2 regions of the Cohaesibacter intestini genome follow, and region 2 is predicted to be linked to the other one. Evidence: predicted binding sites of a transcription regulator. Region 2 holds the regulator's gene; the other holds the start of a gene.
What was found. Region 2 encodes HrcA, which represses chaperone genes, less so after heat shock. Its sites were predicted from a motif close to GTTAGCACTCNCNNNNNGNGAGTGCTAAC; they were not measured.

Region 1 (7,258 bases), on a different contig from region 2:
TGACATTCTGCGGGTGCATTTCGAAAAAGAGATCGCCCATAGCGACTTGCAGGTCGATCCAGAGTTTGAGCATGATCGTCAGCTGTGCTGACTTTGCATGGCATCAGGGCCTGTTTCGCCCTTCCAGCTATCCCATCCATGCATTGCAGCAATGCCCGCCTCTTTCAGTCGAAGGCAGGGCTTGAGCCGTGAGAGCAAAAGCCTTAAGCAGGTCGTAATCTATCAGGCCAGCCTTTTGCCGTACCCTCTCGAAAACACCTATTCGTGTCTAGGATGGCCTGCCCCCCGCGTGCAGGGGCAGAGCGCCCGTCGCACGCCTTTTGTCAGGACAGGCTGATCCATGCGCCAACCAAAGCTACTGACCACCCTTCGCACGTATAATCGCCGCGCCTTTGCAGCCGACTGCATGGCGGGGATCACGGTGGCGATGGTGGCGATCCCGCTTAGTCTGGCGATCGCCATTGCGTCGGGGGCTGATCCGGGCAATGGATTGATCACGGCGATTGTTGCCGGTTTCTTCATTTCGCTGCTGGGCGGCAGCCGGGTCCAGATTGGCGGTCCAACCGGGGCCTTCATCGTTGTTGTCTATGACGTGATTGCCACCCATGGCTATGATGGTCTGGTTTTGGCGAGTTTCATGGCCGGGTTGATTTTGCTGGTGGCGGGGTTTTTCCGGGTCGGACGCTTGATCGCCTATATCCCCGATGCGGTGGTCAATGGTTTTACCATCGGCATCGGCATCATTATCGGCTCCAGCCAGATCAAGGATTTCATGGGGCTGGATCTTGCGTCGGTTCCAGCGGATTTCCTTGAAAAACTGCCCGTCCTGTGGAATGGCCTCGACAGCTTCAATCTGGCCGCCTTCATCATAGCTTTGGGCACGCTGTTGTTGATTGTCGGCTTGCGCCATGCCTTACCACGCTTTCCCGGCCTGATCATTGCGGTTGCGGTCGGATCGGTGATGGTGGCCCTGCTGCAATTGCCCGTGGATACGCTGGGTGGACGCTTTGGGGCGCTGCCAAGTAAATTGCCGGTCCCGGCATTCCCGGATCTGTCGATTGGGCGGGTCATTGAGCTGTTTCCTTCCGCGCTGATCATCTGCTTTCTGGCTGGGGTCGAATCCCTGTTGTCAGCCATGGTGGCGGACCGGATGATTGATGGCAATCATCGCCCGAATGCGGAGCTGTTGGCTCAGGGGGCTGCCAATGTGGCCTCGTCCCTGTTTGGCGGCATGCCAGCCACCGGAGCCATTGCCCGCACGGCAACCAATGTGAAAGCAGGTGGCAAGACCCCGGTTGCGGGGATTGTTCATTCGATCGTGATCCTGCTGGCCATGCTGTTTGCCGCCCCGCTGGCGGCTGGATTGGCGATGCCAGCGCTTGCCGCCCTGTTGATGTTGACCGCATGGAATATGTGCGAAGTCCACAAGTGGGGAGAATATCTGCGTGGAGACAGAACCGAGCTTGCGCTGCTGCTGCTTACGCTTATTCTGACAGTCCTAGTGGATTTAACCGTCGCGATCGGTGTCGGGGTTTCGGTTGGCCTTGCCATTCGTCTCTCGCGCCGCAAATCTGTCGAAAGTGACTGGCACATGCCGGAACGGTGAGTATCAATGGCTGTTTCACGTTTGCCCCGCCTTGTCCTGACCGGGCCTGAAAGCACTGGCAAGACAACCCTTGCCAAAGCCTTGGCCGAGCATCTGGATGGTGTTCTGGTACCGGAATATCTGCGAGACTATTTCCAAGTAGAAGGCAGCCTGACACTAGAAGATGCCATCCCGATTGCACAGGGCCAGTGGGTGAATGAAGAACGCGGTGCCGAACAGGCCAGCGAGCAGAACCGGCTGCTGGTTTGTGACACCGATCTCGTCTCTTCCCTCGTCTATAGCTGTCATTATTACGAAGATGAGATCAACACCCCGCTCTGGGCCTTGTGGGAGCAATGGTCGGAGCGCCACAAGAAGCGCCTCGCCAAGCCCCCCTATACGCCCCGTCTCTATATATTGTGCGATGTGGACTGGCCTTGGGTTGACGATGGCCAGCGTGATGCGCCGGACCTACGCGGGCTGTTTCTCAAACGCTTCAAAACCGAGCTGGAAGCCATGGGCCATGATTTTATTTGCGTCTCTGGCTCTCTGGATGAACGGCTGAGCAGCGTGCTTGCCCATCTGGTACGCCATCATGCAAACAGATAAGGTCCTTTGGACCGCGCCTTGAGATTTCCAGCCCTCCCCCCTTTGGCACACAGCCTCTGGAAACCGTTTGGAGACCAAGCCCTATGGTTTTTGTCTGTCAGCGAGGCGCCAGATGGCAAAAAAATTTGTCTCAATTGTTGACTTCTCCCTATGCCTTGCCTAAATGAGAGACCGTCGTTAGCACTCGCCTATTAGGAGTGCTAATACACTTGTTGAACGAGGAGCAGATCGCTCGGATGCCGCTATAAATGGTAGGGGCATAGCATGCCCAACCAGGGTCCGGGGACTGCATAACAGATTAGGGAACGTTTCAGAGATGAAATTCCGTCCTCTGCATGACCGCGTCGTTGTACGCCGTTTGGAATCCGAAGAGAAAACCGCCGGTGGCATCATCATTCCTGATACCGCCAAAGAAAAGCCGTCTGAAGGCGAAGTTGTTGCTGTAGGCAGCGGCGTTCGTGACGAAGCTGGCAAACTGGTTGCACTTGACGTGCAGGCTGGTGACCGTGTGCTGTTTAGCAAATGGGCTGGCACCGAAGTCAAGATCGACGGTGAAGATCTGCTGATCATGAAAGAGAACGACATTCTCGGCATCATGGGCTAAGGCCGGATCCGACGTCGTATCGCCTCACATTCCAAGTTTATAGATTTCAGGAAGAGCTCAAATGGCTGCTAAAGAAGTCAAGTTCGGTGCTGATGCACGCGAAAAAATGCTGCGTGGTGTAGACATTCTTGCCAACGCTGTAAAAACCACCCTGGGCCCTAAAGGCCGCAACGTGGTTATCGACAAATCCTTCGGCGCTCCACGCATCACCAAAGATGGTGTGACCGTTGCCAAGGAAATCGAGCTGGAAGATAAGTTCGAGAATATGGGCGCACAGATGGTGCGTGAAGTGGCTTCCAAAACCAACGATATCGCTGGCGATGGCACCACCACGGCAACCGTTCTGGCACAGGCCATCGTTCGTGAAGGGCACAAGTCTGTTGCTGCAGGCATGAACCCAATGGACCTGAAGCGCGGCATCGATCTGGCCGTTGCTGAAGCGCATAAAGCTCTGGAAGCTGCTTCCCAGCCAATCAACAATTCTGACGAAGTCGCTCAGGTTGGCACCATCTCTGCAAACGGCGAAGCTGAAATCGGCAAAATGATCGCCGATGCCATGCAGAAAGTCGGCAACGAAGGTGTGATCACCGTCGAGGAAGCCAAAACCGCAGAAACCGAGCTGGAAGTCGTTGAAGGCATGCAGTTCGACCGTGGTTACCTGTCTCCTTACTTCGTGACCAACACCGAAAAGATGATTGCTGATCTGGAAGATCCGTTTATCCTGCTGCACGAGAAAAAACTCTCCAACCTGCAGCCAATGCTTCCAATTCTGGAAAGCGTTGTTCAGTCTTCCCGTCCGCTGCTGATCATTGCAGAAGACATTGAAGGCGAAGCACTGGCAACTCTGGTTGTCAACAAGCTGCGCGGCGGCCTGAAAATTGCTGCTGTTAAAGCGCCTGGCTTCGGCGATCGTCGTAAAGCAATGCTCGAAGACATCGCGATCCTGACCGGTGGCACCGTGATTTCTGAAGATGTTGGCATCAAGCTTGAGTCTGTCACTCTCGACATGCTCGGCACCGCCAAGAAAGTCAACATCACCAAAGAAACCACCACCATCGTTGATGGCGCTGGCGACAAAGACGGCATCGAAGGCCGCGTTGCTCAGATCAAAGCTCAGATCGAAGAAACCTCTTCTGACTATGATCGTGAGAAACTGCAGGAGCGTCTGGCTAAACTGGCTGGCGGTGTTGCTGTTATCCGCGTTGGCGGTTCGACCGAAGTGGAAGTGAAAGAGCGCAAAGATCGTGTTGACGATGCTCTGAACGCAACCCGCGCTGCCGTTGAAGCTGGCATCGTGACCGGTGGTGGTACCGCACTGCTGCGTGCTTCCAAAAAAGTTGCTGAGTTGTCTTCTGAAAATCCTGACATCACTGCTGGCATCAAAATCGTTCTGCGTGCCCTGCAGGCTCCGATCCGTCAGATCGCCGAGAATGCTGGTGTTGAAGGGTCCATCGTGGTCAACAAAGTCCTCGAAGGCAACGACACCCTCGGCTTTGACGCTCAGAACGAAAAATATGTCGACATGATCGAAGCTGGCATCATCGACCCAACCAAAGTGGTTCGCACTGCTCTGCAGGACGCCGCTTCCGTTGCTGGCCTGATGATCACCACCGAAGCCATGGTTGCTGACGCACCTGCCAAAGAAGGCGCTGGTGGCGGCATGCCTGATATGGGCGGCATGGGCGGCATGGGTGGCATGGGCGGCATGATGTAATAAGCATCACCGTTCAGTACCTAGCTGAAATTGAGGGCAGTCCCGACGGGGCTGCCCTTTTTTTGCACCCATGCAACCCTGCATTTATGCGCCGCCTGCACACGGAGGCGACGTGATGCCAGCACAACCGGTCAACATCTGACTGAGATTGTAGGCAGTCACGAAGGTGCTGCTATTGAAATCTGCATATATGGAACTGGAACCAATTCTTAGATCAACCATTGGTTGCTTCGCAAATATTGACTGCACTTACAGATTATCGACACAAATTGCCAGTTCACAACCTAATGTTCGTATAATTGCTTACTTGTACCCACCTAAACCGGAGCGTGTAAAATCAAATCGCGCCGATCTTGCTAAATTATCGGTAAATAACTAATCGCCATATCCATTTATTCCGCATTTGTTTTTAAACCAGTTTCTAATTTTACTACCTATAACCATCAGTATTTCGACATTAGTTCTTCTCCTTAGATCAAACACTGTCAGATTTAATGATAATTTTACTGGATACAGTCAGAGTCATGGAAAATCTTTGATCTTGTGGGGTCACTCTATGTTTAAACTTTCAGGAAATCTCGATAAGGCACGTCTGAATGCAATTGGTGAGTCTTGGGCCGTGATCGAGTTCGATCTCGACGGCACCATTCTCACGGCCAATGACAATTTCTGCAACGCGCTGGGCTATTCATTAAATGAGATCTTGGGGAAGCATCACAGTATCTTCGTCAAGGATGATCTGGCCAGCAGCTCATCTTACGTTGAGTTCTGGAAGGCCCTTGCCTGCGGCAAAGCGCAAACGGGCGAGTTTCCACGCATTCGAAAGGATGGCGAGACCATTTGGATTGAGGCCAGCTACAGCGTCCTCAAGGATGGTTCCGGCAACCCATACCGCGTGATCAAGATTGCAGCAGATATCACACAGAAGAAACTGGAAAATCTACGCTCTGCCGGTCAGATTGCAGCCATCCAGCGGTCACAGGCGGTGATCGAGTTTGAGTTGGATGGCACGATCATTGATGCCAACGAAAATTTCTGCAATGCACTCGGCTATGCATTGTCGGAAATTAAGGGCCAGAACCACAGGGTCTTTATCGATCCCTCACAGGTCAACAGCCCGGACTATGGCAACTTCTGGAACCACCTGCGTTCCGGACAATACCATTCCGGGGAATTCAAACGAATTGGCAAGGGTGGCAAAGAGGTCTGGATACTGGCCACCTACAATCCAATCCTCGATGACACAGGCAAGCCAATACGGGTTGTGAAGTTTGCCACAGACATCACGGATGTCGTTGAAAACCGCCTGCGCCGAATGACGATCCAGAAAGACATTGATGCTGATCTTGATCTGGTCGCAGATGCCGTCACTGGCACCAACCAACAGGCAGCAAGCGCCGCCAGCGCCGCGACACAGGCTTCCTCGAGCGTTCAGACTGTGGCAGCGGCCTCTGAGGAACTGGTCGCATCGATCGAGGAAATCAGCCGTCAGGTTGCGCAGGCCAGTTCGGTTTCGGGTCAAGCCGTGCAGGAGGCCAACCAGTCAGAAGGCATCATGGCAGGCCTGTCCGAAGATGCTCAGAGTATTGGTGAGGTCATCGAGCTGATCGAGAATATCGCCTCCCAGACCAATCTGCTGGCCCTCAACGCCACCATCGAGGCTGCCCGTGCGGGTGAAGCTGGAAAAGGCTTTGCCGTCGTGGCCTCCGAAGTCAAGGAACTGGCATCTCAGACCACCAAGGCAACGGAACGGATTTCAGCGCAAATCAGTTCGGTTCAGTCCTCAACGGGCAACGCCGTCTCCGCCATTCAGCAAATCAAATCCGTTATCCAACAAGTCAACGCCATCTCGGAGAACATCGCCGCAGCTGTCGAGGAACAGGCTGCTGTCACCCGCGACATTTCCGACAATATGCAAATGGCGTCGACGGGCGTTGCGACCATCTCCGAGAATATCGAGACCATTTCCAAGGCGACGGCACAGATGCAGGATTCCACCATCAAAGTTCGAGCGGCTTCCAAAAAACTGGCTTGACCGTCACGCATAATTGCAACAAAAGGCCGCCTCATTGGAAGGCGGCCTTTTTGTTTGTCCATTTCCCAAGGCGGCTCAGCCCTCAGTAAAGCTCAGTAATGCGGTGGCTTCTGGTTGGCAGGTGGGCCGACATTGTCTTCCAGTTCGACGACAGCCTCTTGGAGGAACTTCATCTTGCGGGTCAGGCGATCAATCATGTCCCACTGGCGAGAGACCATATCGGACAAGTCCTCGACCGTCTTGGTTTGATGGGCGAGCTGGATTTCGAGATCGACGACGCGCTCTTCCAATGGGTTTGACATTCCGCTTTCCTCGTTCTGGCTTGTTTGCTGGTTCATGGGATATCGCGCGCGCGTTGCTTTGTCGAGAGCCTTCTCCGGGTTACGTTCTCCCGCCCCTCGTCCCATGGATGCGACAACAGGACAAAGGAACACCCTAAAAGTTCCCCTTTTTTTCATGAATTGACGCAGCGCAAGGAAAAATGCGCCAACTTCCGCAGAAATGTGGGGCGTCAAGCTTGAGGAAACAACGATGAGACTGGCCAAAGGCACTGATTATGCCTACCGCATCCTGATGTTGGTGGCGATGAATGATGATCGCAATCTGACGGTTGAGAGCGTTGCGAGCGCTTTGCATCTGTCGCGCACCCATTGCATGAAAATCATCGCGAAGCTGTCGAACAATGGTTTTCTGAAAACCATGCGCGGGCGC
Region 2 (7,258 bases):
GATCCCTTCGCACAGGTGCGCAGCCTTGGCGATGCGATTGCCAATCCCTACATCACCAAGCCAAAAGACATTTTTGGTGCAAAACGCGTCAATAGCCAGGGGTGGGATCATACAGACCCGGTCACTATGGCCAAATTGGATGCGGAACGTGGTCGTTTCAAGACCCATCAATGGTCGGCAAAGCCAATGGTTGACGGATATGAAACCGCTTCCGAAATGAAACCGGTTTTCAACCCTGCCGACCCAAGTGACCAAATCGGTCTTGTCGCGCAAGCCTCCAGCGATGATGTCGAAGCGGCTCTTGCTGCCAGCCTCAAAGGGTTCGAGGACTGGTCACAGGTGCCGACCGCCGAGCGCGCTGCGATTCTGCGCAAGGTCGGTGATCTGTATGAAGCCCATGCTCCGGAATTTTTTGCACTTGCCAGCCGCGAAGCGGGAAAGACCATGCTTGATGCCATCGGCGAAGTGCGCGAGGCGGTCGATTTTGCCCGCTTCTATGCCAATGAAGCAGAGCGTCTGGAAGCCGAGGCCAAAAAGCAGGCGCGCGGAACCATCGCCTGCATCTCGCCCTGGAATTTCCCGCTCGCCATCTTCACTGGCCAGATTTTGGCGGCGCTCGCCGCTGGCAATGCGGTTTTGGCCAAGCCCGCAGGCCCAACCCCGCTGATCGCCGCCCGTGCCGTTGAATTGATGCATGAAGCAGGCGTGCCAAAAGCCGCTATGCAATTGCTGCCCGGCAGCGGCCGCACCGTCGGCACGCCAATCACCAGCGATCCGCGCATTGCCGGGGTTTGCTTCACCGGCTCCACCGGTGTTGCCCAGACCATCAACCGCGCCATGGCGGAACATGTTTCCCCGGACGCGCCCGTCATTGCCGAGACCGGGGGTCTCAATGCAATGATCGTTGATTCCACCGCCCTGCCGGAACAGGCCGTGCGCGATATCCTCGCCTCGAGCTTCCAGTCGGCCGGCCAGCGCTGCTCGGCCTTGCGCATGCTTTATGTGCAGGAGGACATTTATGAACGAGTGATCGAGATGCTCAAGGGCGCAATGGCTGAACTGGCTTTGGGCAATCCATGGGACTGGGCGACCGATATCGGCCCGGTGATTGATCAGGCCGCCAAGGGCAAGATCGACGCCCATTGTGAGAAAATGCGTGCCGCTGGCAAGCTGATCAAGCAGTTGAATGTGCCGGAGAGCGGCATTTTCTGCGCGCCGACGATCATTCAGCTCTCTGGTATTGAAGAGTTGGAGGAGGAAATTTTCGGTCCCGTCCTTCATGTGGCCTCCTTTGCCGCACGCAATGTGCACAAGGTGGTTGAGACCATCAATGCCAAGGGCTTTGGCCTGACCTTTGGACTTCACACCCGGATGGACAATCGGGTGCAGGACATTGTTGACCGGATCAAGGTCGGCAACATCTATGTCAATCGCAACCAGATCGGCGCCATTGTTGGCTCGCAGCCCTTCGGTGGCGAAGGCCTGTCTGGAACCGGCCCGAAAGCCGGTGGCCCTCACTATGTCAATCGCTTCTATCAGGGGGCTGCCCCGGCAACCGGCACGATGAGTGGCGAGCAAATCGCCACTGTCGAGCTGCAATATGCGATCCATGAGCTGCAGACCGAGCACGAGCTGCGCACCCATTGGGCGGCCAATGCCTTCCGCTACGCCGCGCTGAAAGGCGTTTGCGACATGCCGGTTGAGTTTGACGCTCATATGGGAGAGTCGCTCGAACCGCAGGAAATGCCCGGACCGACCGGGGAGTCCAACCGGCTGACTTTTGCACCGCGCGGTATTGCGCTGGTGATCGGGGGCGATGATACCGAAACCCTGAAAATGACAGTGGCTGCGCTGGTTGGTGGCTGTGCGGTGGTGCTGGTCGCGCCGGGCGCCAAGGCCCTTGCGGAACAACTCAAGCCATCAGGGGCGCCGATTGTCGGTTTCGATGGTCATGTCGATGTCGAAACAATGTCCCATCTGGACTCGATTGATGCCATCGCCTGTTGCTTTGAAGCTGACATCAAACGGGCCCTCCGCATTGAAATTGCCAAACGTGACGGGGTTTTGATGCCACTGATTGTCGAAGCCGATCCGGCCCGTTTCATCCTCGAGCGACATCTCTGCATCGACACGACGGCATCCGGTGGCAACGCGCAACTGTTGGCAGCGGCTGAAGGGCGCGTGAAATAAAGCAATAAATTCAACATGATGAAATAGGGCAAGAAAAACTTGGAAAAGTTTTTCTTGCCCTTTGTCGTTTCTCTGGCATTCTGGAGCGGTATCACTGCCCAAACCACGTCTTGGATCATGATGTGATAAATGGAAAAAGCCCACCTGCAAGAAAAGCCAATCCGGGCACCAAGCCATGCACATTTCCAAAGTCAGACAGAGTCGAGGTTCCACATGTCGCGAAAGCTACCGCCCTTCAGCGCCGTCAAGGCCTTCGAAGCTGCAGCCCGTCATGGTTCCTTTGCGCGCGCAGCGCTGGAACTGGATGTCACTTCGACCGCCATCAGTCAGCATGTCAAGGGCTTGGAGACGTGGCTGGGAGAGGTCCTGTTCGTTCGTCGGGCCAACAAGGTGAAACTGACGGACGCTGGCGAGCGTTATCTGCCAGACGTGACCCGCCTGCTCGATCAGCTTGCGACGCTGATGCCACCCAAACAAAGCGACGTCCCACTTGTCTCTCTCACCATTGCCTTGCCGCCCGCCTTGCTCGATGGCTGGCTGTTGCCCAGCCTGCAGGACTTTTATCAACTCAATCCACAGGTGGAAATCATTCCTCGCGCAGAATCAAGGCGTGGTGGCAGCCAGAATATGGGCGCGCTCGATTTCCTGATTACCAACCGAGAGGCAAAAGACGGCGACCTTCTCAGCGAACCTCTGTATGATGATGCGATCCTGCCGGTCTGCTCTCAGCAATATCGGGATCTGTTGGGTCTTCAGGATCCCCATAACTGGAAATCGGTGACCTTGTTGCATGACAGCCATTGCGAAGCCGATTGGCAGGTCTGGGCTGAGGCGAGAGCGAGCCTTTCTCTCGATTGGCATGCGGGCCTCAAATATCCCAATCAATGGCTCGCGCTCGAAGCCGCCAGACAGGGCAGGGGTGTCTTTATGGCCCATGCTGCCCTGACGCATGCCGCGCTGGCAGACGGAAGCCTTGTTGCATTGGATAGCACGCCTCTTGCCACCGGCCAAACAATGCGACTGGTGCGCCAACGTGGCCATATCAGCCCGGCGGCCATTCAGTTCCGATCCTGGATTATTACAGCGCTTGGCAGATCGTAAAACCGCAACAAGATGCCCATTACGTAAACGATAGATTTCATCAGGGCAAAAAAAAGGAGACCTGTTGGAGGTCTCCTTATAGGCGTGATCCATGGGTATGGTGCCAGCAGAGGAACGTCGAGGGGAGGAGAGAGACGCACTGGCGAACCCGAACCACAAGGTTGAGTCCACTTTAGTCTCAGACCGAACGCCTCTCTTTGACTAAAATCATTGGAACCATCCAAAAAAGACCCGCAAGGTGCGACGAAACGGCGCACTTTCACCTTTGATCGAGATATTCTCCCGACAGAATCCCATTGATGTGAAAAAGCCGCTGCCGCTTACGAGAGCGGCAACGGCTTTGGGTTCTTCTATGCGGTAATATCAGACGCTTTTGTCGAGACCTTCGCCTGATGCATCGTCTGTTGACTCTTCATCCGCAGCTGGGGACACGAATTTCGGCCCCCCCTTGGCCACGCCGACCATCGCCGGACGCAGAACGCGGGTGCCGATCACATAACCGGCCTGAACCACCTGAACCACGGAATTGTTCGGCACATCCGGGTTCGGCACTTCAAACATCGCCTGATGATAATTGGGATCGAATTTCTCGCCTTCCGGGTTCAGCTTTTTGACACCATGCTTTTCCAGTGTCTTGAGCATTTCCCGCTCGGTCATCGCCGTGCCATCGAGCAAAGCTTTCAGTGCACCCTCGGCGGCAACGCGATCTTCATCGGCAACGGCTTCCTGACCGCGACGCAGATTGTCAGCAACGGCAAGCATATCACGCGCAAAGCTGGCGACCGAAAACTGCTTGGCATCGCGCACTTCCTTCTCGGTACGGCGGCGCAGATTTTCCATTTCGGCGACGGTGCGCAGAAGCTGATCTTTCATCTCGCCATGTTCTTTTTCCAACTCGGCAATCCGAAGCTCGGCTGCTTCCAGCGGATTGAGATAGGGCGCATCGGTTGCAGTCTCTTCAACCGGAGCCTCGGCAAGCGGATCCTCGACAGTTTCAGAGTTTTGCTTTTCTTCAGACATCAATTGGCCTCGCTTTTGGAACGAGTGCGCATGCGGGTGAGGCATATCACCGTAACGCGCACCAAACATCCTCAGGTCTTTTGGTTTGCACCCGATATCAGGCTTTTCAGCAGAAAATCAAGTAGTGCAGGGCAAAGAGATGCAAAAGCCGCGGATATTTCAAGGCGATTCACACCCCAAAGCACATGCAGTGGCCTTCTGGACTATTTTGACGTCAAAAAACGGGGGACCTTAGGCACCGGTCACGATTCAGGGTTTCTCCGACAACATGCTGGTCAAGACCCGAGCGGTATAATCGACCATTGGCACGATGCGGGCATAGTTCAACCGCGTTGGACCAATCACGCCAAGAATGCCGACAATATTCTGCTCACTATCCCGATAGGGCGAGACAATGACCGACGAGCCGGACAGGGAGAAAAGCTTGTTTTCCGATCCGATATAGATCCGGACCCCGTCCCCTTGATCGGCCAGTTGCAACAACTGCACCAGATCTTTTTTGGTCTCCAGATCATCAAACAGATGCCGGATCCGCTCAAGATCTTCCCGCGCGGTGACATGCTCCAACAAATTGGACCGCCCGCGAACAATCAGGCTCTGTGGCTGGTCCGTGTTGGCCCCGGCCCATGTGGCGAGCCCGGCTTCCACCAACTTGGCGGTCAGTTCGTCCAGTTCAGCCTGCAATGCATGGCGATGGGCCTCGATTTCGGTTTGCGCCGCCGTCAGCGTTTTGCCGCGAATATGGGCATTGAGAAAATTGCTGGCTTCCGTCAGGGCTGAGGCGGGGAGGCCCGAGGGCAGGTCGATCAGACGATTTTCGACCCGATCTTCCTCATCCACCAGCACGACCAAGGCCTTGGTCGCTTCCAGCCGGACAAATTCCACATGCTTGAGCCTCTTATCCTGCTTGGAGGTCAAAACAAGGCCCGCCCCTGATGACAGGCCCGACAGCATTTTGCTGGCTTTTGTCAGAAGATTGTCGACCCCGGCCTCATGATCCGGTGACGCGGTCATCTGACTTTCAATGCTGCGGCGCTCATCATTCGACAGATCGCCAAATTCCAGCATCGCATCAACAAAGAAGCGCAAGCCCATTTCGGTTGGTAACCGCCCGGCACTGGTATGGGGCGCATAAATCAAGCCCAGATGCTCCAGATCCGACATCACATTGCGCACCGAGGCAGGGGACAGGGATATCGGCAGGGCGCGTGAAATGCTGCGCGAACCGACCGGATCCCCGGTTTGCAGATAGGATTCGACAATGGTCCGGAAAATGTCCTTCAACCGGTCATCCATCCCGGTAAAGGGCGGAAAGCTGTTTATGCGATCGATCATCTGACACTCTCTGTCGATAACAGGCTCCGTGGTTTCGAAGCATCGTTCCATATTCTTATGCCCCAAAAACACGAAATGCTGCAAGCACCCCTTGTCTCAAGGCCCATGCACTTCTAGAAAGCTCTTCAGGCATGTGCAATGCACAAGATATAGATGTGACCGGACCGGAAACAATGGCCCATGTGGCCAACATCCCTTTCACCCTTGCGTGAGCGGGGGATCAGGCGTCCCGGCCATTCGACACAGCAAGCAGGAGACTTCAATGCGCCCGTCCAAACGTACCCCAGACCAGAAGCGCGAGGTGACGATCACGCGCAATGTCTCCAAACATGCGGAAGGCTCCTGCCTGATCAAGTTTGGCGATACCCATGTGCTCTGCACCGCCAGCCTTGAAGAGCGTATCCCGCCTTGGCTCCGTGGTCAGAATCGCGGCTGGGTGACCGCTGAATATGGCATGCTGCCGCGCGCCACCGGTGATCGCATGCGCCGTGAGGCCAGCGCGGGCAAACAATCTGGCCGGACACAGGAAATCCAGCGCCTGATTGGCCGTTCCCTGCGTGCTATTGTCGATCTGGAAGCGCTCGGTGAACGTCAGATCACCGTCGATTGCGACGTCATTCAAGCCGATGGCGGCACCCGCACCGCCTCCATCACCGGTGCCTGGATTGCCTTGCGTGATTGCATCGAGTGGATGCGCAGCCGCAGCATGGTCGCCAAGGATGCCACCATTTTGAAAGATCAGGTCGCCGCCATTTCTTGCGGCATCTATAACGGCACCCCGGTGCTGGATCTTGACTATCTGGAGGATTCCGACGCTGAAACCGACGCCAACTTCGTCATGACCGGCAAGGGCGGCATTGTGGAAATTCAGGGTACCGCCGAAGGCGAGCCATTCTCCGAAGAAGAATTGATGGCTCTGATGGGGCTGGCCAAGAAAGGCATCGGCGAATTGCTGACCCTTCAGGTCGCTGACGAAGCCTGAGCCAATCCGCCCACAACAAAGAGAGCATTCGATGAGCAATCAGCTTAGTGTCGACACGCCGCTTGTGGTGGCGAGCCACAATAAGGGCAAGATCCGCGAGATTCAGGAATTGCTGGCCCATTATGGCCTGAGCATCAAGACCGCAGCCGAATTGGAGCTGGACGAGCCGGAAGAAACCGGCACCACCTTCGAGGCCAATGCGGAACTGAAGGCCTTGGCTGCCGCCAAAGCCACGGGTCTTCCGGCTTTGGCCGATGATTCCGGCTTTGCGGTCGATGCCCTTGATGGCGATCCGGGCATCTATTCCGCGCGTTGGGCAGGGCCTGCGAAGGATTTCGCCTTGGCCATGCGCAATGTCGAGGAAAAGCTGCAAGCCAAGGGCGCAATCGAGCCCAAAGACCGGACGGGCCGCTTCATCGCGGTGCTCTGTCTGGCTTGGCCCGATGGCGAGACCCAATTCTTCCGCGGCGAAGTGGCAGGCGAGGTCATCTGGCCGCCGCGCGGCGACAAGGGCTTTGGCTATGACCCAATGTTCATCCCTGAAGGCCATGACATCACCTTTGGGGAAATGACCTCGGAGCAGAAACATGGCTGGAAACCGGGCGGCGATCGCGGCCTGTCCCATCGCTC

Region 1: a site for HrcA is predicted at 2,371-2,399, ahead of groES (co-chaperone GroES). Genes of this name have one in related genera too.

Annotation. Positions count from the first base shown of each region.
Region 1 is NZ_QODK01000003.1:132,387-139,644, reverse strand. It holds gene DSD30_RS11360 (GNAT family N-acetyltransferase) at 1-91, shown strand, start outside; gene DSD30_RS11355 (SulP family inorganic anion transporter) at 341-1,606, shown strand; gene DSD30_RS11350 (AAA family ATPase) at 1,613-2,194, shown strand; gene groES (co-chaperone GroES) at 2,511-2,798, shown strand; gene groL (chaperonin GroEL) at 2,860-4,512, shown strand; gene DSD30_RS11335 (methyl-accepting chemotaxis protein) at 5,069-6,547, shown strand; gene DSD30_RS21535 (SlyX family protein) at 6,640-6,849, opposite strand; gene DSD30_RS11325 (RrF2 family transcriptional regulator) at 7,079-7,258, shown strand, end outside.
Region 2 is NZ_QODK01000001.1:823,279-830,536, reverse strand. It holds gene putA (bifunctional proline dehydrogenase/L-glutamate gamma-semialdehyde dehydrogenase PutA) at 1-2,190, shown strand, start outside; gene DSD30_RS03460 (LysR substrate-binding domain-containing protein) at 2,404-3,291, shown strand; gene grpE (nucleotide exchange factor GrpE) at 3,655-4,311, opposite strand; gene hrcA (heat-inducible transcriptional repressor HrcA) at 4,561-5,646, opposite strand; gene rph (ribonuclease PH) at 5,909-6,628, shown strand; gene rdgB (RdgB/HAM1 family non-canonical purine NTP pyrophosphatase) at 6,660-7,258, shown strand, end outside.